2 linked regions of the Candidatus Minimicrobia sp. QA0096 genome follow. The protein of the gene in region 1 binds, or shares a complex with, the protein of each later gene. Links are inferred from orthologs where the notes say so. Each region holds a gene or a part of one and is shown on either strand. Other genes may lie near its edges. The genes, in order: AACH20_RS00025 and secY.

What was found.
Region 2: the proteins of AACH20_RS00025 (region 1) and secY are in contact, whole or in part, in a crystal structure (PDB 3DIN), measured with the Thermotoga maritima proteins. The link is inferred for Candidatus Minimicrobia sp. QA0096 from one-to-one orthologs. Residues at the interface, in WP_004082002.1 of Thermotoga maritima: Glu261, Ala262, Arg263, Lys300, Ala301, Arg302, Thr303, Ile304, Ile305, Leu323, Tyr324, Asp325, Pro326, Val329, Ser330, Tyr333, Ile336, Lys340, Phe345, Val349, Glu363, Phe364, Tyr374, Ser375, Gly376, Gly377, Glu393, Ile395, Thr482, Ser483; in WP_004081795.1 of Thermotoga maritima: Glu108, Gly109, Glu110, Glu111, Ala236, Glu237, Arg238, Arg239, Ile240, Thr241, Ile242, Gln243, Tyr244, Ala245, Arg246, Arg247, Val248, Thr249, Gly250, Arg251, Arg252, Val253, Tyr254, Gly256, Ala257, Ser258, Thr259, Tyr260, Leu261, Pro262.

Annotation. Positions count from the first base shown.
Region 1 is NZ_OZ017288.1:2,548-6,075, reverse strand. What follows is about bases 298-3,501. They hold AACH20_RS00025 (preprotein translocase subunit SecA), read right to left. Parts: upstream 3,129-3,501; coding sequence 498-3,128; downstream 298-497. Other genes in these bases: hpf (ribosome hibernation-promoting factor, HPF/YfiA family), read right to left, coding at 3,254-3,501; AACH20_RS00030 (M16 family metallopeptidase), read right to left, coding at 298-482. Also shown: more of AACH20_RS00030, read right to left, coding at 1-297; more of hpf, read right to left, coding at 3,502-3,528. UniProt on the Escherichia coli protein: Required for protein export, interacts with the SecYEG preprotein conducting channel.
Region 2 is NZ_OZ017288.1:164,612-167,913, reverse strand. Bases 325-3,302 are described here. They hold secY (preprotein translocase subunit SecY), read left to right. Parts: upstream 325-1,064; coding sequence 1,065-2,540; downstream 2,541-3,302. Other genes in these bases: infA (translation initiation factor IF-1), read left to right, coding at 3,273-3,302; AACH20_RS00875 (hypothetical protein), read right to left, coding at 2,592-3,167; rplO (50S ribosomal protein L15), read left to right, coding at 416-889; rpsE (30S ribosomal protein S5), read left to right, coding at 325-416. Outside these bases: more of rpsE, read left to right, coding at 1-324. UniProt on the Escherichia coli protein: The central subunit of the protein translocation channel SecYEG. Consists of two halves formed by TMs 1-5 and 6-10.

The sequences.
Region 1 (3,528 bases):
CGCTGATTATACGTCAAAATATCTTCACCCAGCGCTTGCTGAATGCGCGGCCACATCACGCGGTTGTGATTGTTGAGATAACCAGTTAGTTCAGAGCGAACATTGCCCTTTTCCGCCTCAAGCTCATCGGCGTTGAATCGCGGCGTTGTAATAGCCAGCCTCTGAAGCTCCAAAATCCTGTCCCACTCAAAATCCGCACAAATCGCTTCATAAACCATTGAATAGTCAGAAGTGTAGGCGTTGTGATAAGCGCCATTCTTGGTAAATTCCTGCTCATAATTATGCTCCGAACGGAACTTTTCGTTCGCGCCGAACGCCATATGCTCCATAATGTGAGCCGTTTCGTAAATGTCTTTATTCAGAACGTAGCGATTTCCTGCCCTGAATTGCACCTGAAAACTCATTACCGTAGCGTCTGGAACGTCAATCAACAAGCCGCGCGCACCATTCTTCAGTCTAATTTCCTCAACTGTATGTTTCATTGCCTAATTCTCTGATTATTTACGATTTTTCTTACGATTCTGTCGCTGAGCCTTCTTCTTCTTTCGAGCTTGATTTTTCACACGATTTGATTCCGCGCTGGTCTTGCCCTTTTTCACAGAGAAGTCATCGTCACGATTTTCTTCACCTGAACCAATTTCATTAACGCCACGCTCAACAGCATTTTCCGCCAGACGAGTTAGTTCAGTGTCATATTCGTCGTCTTGAGATTGACGAAATGTAGCGTCGGCTTTATGAATATTAAATATCGTCGTCAAAACTTCATCGCGAAGATTAGCCTGCAAACTCTCAAACAACTTCTGGGATTCTGATCGATATTCCACCAAAGGATCACGCTGTCCAACACTTCGCCAGTGAATTCCCTCGCGCAAATGTTGCATATTTTCCAAATGTTGCATCCACAATGTATCCAACACCGCCATGTAAACTTCGCGCTCAACTCCACGCAAATCATCAGCGCCAATCTCACGCTCTTTCTCTGCGTAAGCTTCTTCAGCCAGCTCCAGCGCCTTCTCATAGCGCAGACGATCTTTCTTTTCCTTGCCAACCTTTTCAATTTTTTCCTTATCAACCGGGAAAATAACCGAGAAATCCTCGACAAACTTTGGATTATTCTTTGATGGAAGAGTTGTCAATTCGTGAACTTTAGCTCGCAATAATCGCTCAATTTCCGGCTTAATATTATCGCCTTCCAAAATCCTACGTCGCATAACATAAACGACGCGACGATGACGGTTGATCACATTGTCGTATTGAACAACATTTTTGCGCGTATCAAAGTTATAGCCTTCAACTCGCTTCTGTGCCGCTTCCAATGTTTTCGATACGGCGCGAGTTCTGATTGGCGTGTCATCATCAACGCCCAGCCTATCCATCAACGACGCAATTCGCTCGCCCTGGAAAATTCGCATCAAATCATCTTCGGTTGAAACATAAAACTGAGTCTCACCTGGATCGCCCTGGCGTCCGCCACGACCACGCAACTGATTGTCAATTCGGCGTGATTCATGTCGCTCTGAACCGACAACAACCAAGCCACCAAGTTCCTTAACACCCTCGCCAAGCTTAATGTCGGTACCACGACCAGCAATATTCGTAGCCAAAGTAATCGCACCTTTTTCGCCGGCTTTCGCCACAATCGCAGCCTCACGCTCATTGTTCTTGGCGTTCAGAATCTCAAACTTAATGCCTTCTTTTTCCAAATATTTGGCAATTTGCTCATTCTTTTCAATAGACCCAGAGCCAACCAAAACAGGACGACCTTGCTTGTGGTAATCCTTAATCGCCTCAGCGACGGCTTTCAGTTTGGCCTTTTCAGTCTTGAAAATTAAGTCCTCTTTATCTTCGCGAATAACTGGTTTGTTCGGTGGAATTTGAATAACATCAAGTGAATAAATTTGCTGAAACTCTTCAGCTTCGGTAAATGCCGTACCTGTCATACCGCTCAATTTATTATACAAACGGAAGTAATTCTGGAAGGAAATTGTCGCTAGAGTCATGCTCTCTTCCAGCACAGGAACGCCTTCTTTAGCCTCAATTGCCTGATGTAAGCCTTCGTTGTAACGGCGACCCTGCATCAAACGACCAGTATGTTCGTCAACAATAATCACTTCGCCATCATTGGTTACGACGTAATCCTTGTCGCGCTTGAACAATGTCTGCGCTCGCAAAGCCTGGTCCATGTGATAAACACTGCGCACGTGATCTGGTGTGTACAAGTTTTTTATTCCCAACAATTTCTGAACCTTTTCAACACCTTCATCAGTCAAGGCAACACTTCGGCGCTTCTCATCCAAAACGTAATCTTCCGGAACCAACTTGGCGGCGATTTTAGCAAATGTGTAATAATTGTCAGGATTTTCAGCCGCTGGAGCAGAGATAATAAGTGGCGTACGAGCTTCGTCAATCAAAATTGAGTCAACCTCGTCAACGATTGCGAAGTTCAATTCACGCTGCCTGAGCAAATCAACATCATTAACCATGTTGTCGCGCAAATAGTCAAAACCAAACTCATTATTCGTGCCGTACGTGATGTCTGCAGCATAAGCTTCTTTACGTGAAACTGGGCGAAGCTTGCGCATTCGAGGATCGTCGTGATGATCATTGTCGTAATCTTTATCATAAACAAATGACGCTTCATTGATAATCACACCAGTAGTCAGGCCTAGGAAATCATATACTTGGCCCATCCAACCAGCGTCGCGCTGCGCCAAATAGTCGTTAACTGTCACCACGTGAACGCCCTTGCCCTCCAAAGCATTCAAGTAAGTCGGCAGCGTCGCCACAAGAGTCTTACCTTCACCAGTTTTCATCTCGGCAACGTTGCCCTCATGAAGAACCATACCACCAATCAACTGCACATCATATGGACGCTCGCCAATCACACGCTTAGCAGCTTCCCTTGCCACAGCAAACGCATCTGGCAAAATCGTATCAAGCGTTACATTCTTCTTCGACAAGCGCTTTTTCAGCTCATCAGTCTGCGCACGAAGCTCCTTATCGGACATTTTTTCATATTTGTCATTCAGACCGTTAATAACGTCAACTTGCTTACGCAATCGTTTCAAAATCTTCTTCTGTGGATCGCCAAAAATCTTACTCAGCGCTTTTTGTTGTGTAATTGCCATAAACCTTAAAACTCCCTCACTTTCAGGCATTTTCAAAAACTTCTTTTATTATAACTTTTTTCGGGCAATTTGAAAAGAAAAAGCGCCCAGAATCTGAACGCTTTTCTGTTAATTTCATCTATCAATTATTTTCGACCGAAAGTTTGCTTCAGCTTTGCCAAAATTCCGCGACTTCCGCCAACGTGAGCCAACACATCGTCTTTATACTTACGAACTTGACCGTTCAACCTAGCTTCAACAATATCCACCGCAGCCAAAACGTTCATGGTTGAATCCTTAGCTACAATTTTCTTATCTGGCACATTGATGATAACTTCAACCTCGTACTTGTTGCCGCCAGGATTGTCAATCTGCCTAATCTTAACGTCTGCAGATGCACTTTTTCGTGCGTGGCGCGGCA
Region 2 (3,302 bases), 160 kb from region 1 along the record:
TCCGATTTAAGGCTTTGGTGGTTGTTGGTAACCGCAAAGATAAAGTTGGTGTCGGTGTTGCCAAGGGTGCAGATGTTCAAGCTGCAGTTGCTAAGGCTACGTCAGTCGCTAAAAAGCACCTAATTACATTGCCGCTAAACGGTGAGACAATTCCACACGACAGCGAAGTTAAATTCTCTGGCGCACGCGTATTGATCAAGCCAGCTGCTCCTGGTACCGGTATTATCGCTGGTGGTGTAGTTCGCCAAATTATCGGCGTAACGGGCGTTCGTAACCTATTGACCAAATCTCTTGGCTCAACCAACAAGGTTAACATTGCTTACGCGACTATTGAAGCTCTAAAATCATTAGTTCCACGTGATCAATGGCTAAGCGCTCAGCCTGTAAAAAAGGTTGCCAAAAAGGAGGCTAAATAATGAAGTACAATGATCTCCAAGTTTCAGCAAACAAGAATAAAAAACGTGTTGGTCGCGGTATTGCTGCTGGTCAAGGTAAGACTGCTGGTCGCGGTACTAAAGGTCAGAATGCCCGAACGGGTAAGAAGCTTCGCGTAATGTTCCAAGGTGGTCAGCGTCCATTAGCTCAAGCTGTGCCAAAGGCTCGCGGATTCAAGAGCTTGCGAACTCCAGCTCAAGTTGTGTACATGGATCATTTGAACGCATTTGACGGCAAGACCGTTGACAATGCTTTGTTGTTCACTGAAGGCTACATTGCAACTCCTTTCCACACGGTTAAGGTGATTGCTCGTGGTGAATTGAAGGCTAAGGTTGACTTGAAAGTACAAGCTGCCTCAGCTTCAGTTGTTGCTGCCATCGAAAAAGCTGGTGGCTCATTCGAGAAAGTAGCTACGCCTTTGCGCCAAAGCATGAAAGAAGCTGAAGAGAAATAATTTTTCTCGATAATAATAAATCCCCTTCGAAAGAGAAGGGGATTTTCTTTTGTTCTAAAATCGCGGTTTCATCTATAGAGCATACGCTTTTATGTTTTTTAGTATGGAAATATCGGCAGAGGTAATGTATAATTAACAGAGTTAAGAATTGTTAGTGACTATGAGGGGCTAAAACATGAATTGGAGAATAATTTTTCGCTCGCTGAAAAATAAAGATATGCAAAAACGACTATTTATTGTCGTGGGAATAATCGTTGTTTATCGATTATTAGCGCACATTCCAGTGCCATTGGCGGAACCAACGCAACTACGTAACGCGATTTCGTCGGTACTTGGGCAATCTGACCTTGGTGGTATCTTGAACTTGCTGTCTGGTGGCGCGTTGTCGAGCTTCTCTCTGGTGTTGGTTGGACTTAGTCCATTTATTACCGCTAGTATTATTATTCAGCTTCTTACCAAAGCCATTCCAAGGCTTGAGGAACTACATAAAGATGGTGAATCTGGACGTCGAAAAATTCAACAATGGACACGTGTTATTACCGTGCCGCTCGCTATTGTCCAGTCAATCGCTTTCATCTTCATCTTGAGACAAACAGTTCTTCAAGGCGGTAGTACAACATTGGCCGACCCTACGATGATGGAATGGATCGTTTCAATCACTTCAATGACAGCAGGCTCTGTCCTTCTGATGTGGCTCGGTGAGTTGATTACTGAGCAAGGAATCGGCAACGGTATTTCTATCGTAATCTTCGCTGGTATCATCAGCCAATTGCCACAAATGCTCGCGTCATTAATCTCCTCACTGTTCAATACTTCATCTGGCAGTCTAAATGTCTTTAACTGGTTCACTCTTCCTGTAAACCCAGTTATGTTCTGGACGATATTAATCATGTCAATCGCCGGACTCATCGTCCTTTACTTCCTAGTTAAAATCAACGAAGCTCAGCGTGTCATTACGATTAACTACGCAAAGCGAGTTCACGGAAACAGTAATTACGGCGATGTAAAAAGCATTTTGCCAGTTAAATTGATTGCAGCGGGAGTTATTCCGGTCATCTTCGCGGTTGCATTCCTAAGCTTGCCGCAATTTGTTGGTCAAGTTATGAAGGCGTCTGGTAACGCTAATCTTCTACCGACCGCCAACAAATTGATCACTTGGTTCCAAGCTCCAAACGCCGGCTCATTCACCGGCAGTACCGCAGAAGCATTTATCTACCCAACGTTGTATTTTATCTTGGTTATCGCCTTTACGTATTTCTACACTGGAATCGTCTTTAACGCTAATGAAATTGCCGAAAATCTGCAGAAGCAGGGCGGATTTATTGAAGGCGTGCGTCCGGGCGCTCAGACTGAAACGTATCTTATGAGAACTGTCAATCGCTTGATTTTGTTCGGCTCAATTGTCCTAGGAGTCGTGGCTATTTTACCATTCGTTGCGGAATATCTCACGTACAATTTGACAGGCTTGCAAGGTTTGCGTTTGTCAATAGGCGGTACTGGAATCTTGATCATCGTATCTGTTGCCCTTGAAACTCTGCGACAAGTCAACTCGCGTGCGCTGATGGTTACATATGATGACTTTGACCCAGACGAGCTGCTTGATAGCGACAAAAAGAAGAGTAAGAAGCGTCGTTTGTTTAAGAGAAAATAATTGACATTAAAAATCCCCGCCGAAAAGCGGGGAATTCTTTTTGTGAAGGGATTATCGTATTTTGTAATCGTAAGATAGATTGTCGCCAACTTTTTTCTCATTTTGGCAGACTGGCGCAATTTCATTACTAATGTTATTTTCATCAACCATCTTACAGCTCGGAATGTTGAACAAATTAAATTGGTTGGTTGGGGAAATCGTTTTCCATCCGCCATCTTTCTTGACTGCAAACATTCGCGCCTCAGAATTGCCGCAACCATAGCCCAGCAACAATTGTTTCTCATCTTGGGAATGGGCAATTACCGCAGCTACGCCGTTGTTATCCTTACAGCCCGACTTCTTCACTTCTGCCTTCAGAAAATCGCGAAGCTCTTGCGTGGCTGAATCGTTGCGAATAACCGCTTTACCTCCTTCAATTCGGAAGCCCAAAGACCCCAAGTTCACAGATCCATTATCAACCTTTTTCGCTGTTTGAGATGTCTTGTCGGAAGTTTGATTGGCGTGTAGTAAAATTACGCCAATAACTATCACTATCAAAGCCGTCACCAGACCGATTAGCACCGCGGTCATTATCTCATTCTTCGATTTTGTAGCCTTAAAGTTTGTTGGTTTTTTCTTGCTTGCCATAAAAATCCTTATGTTAAATTTGATAATACAATTATAGCACTTAAATTTACGGCGAAAACCCTTGTCAAACTGTGTTTAGTACTGTATAATTGACAACTGTAACTTATGGCGAGTCAAAAGGAAGTCATCAAAATG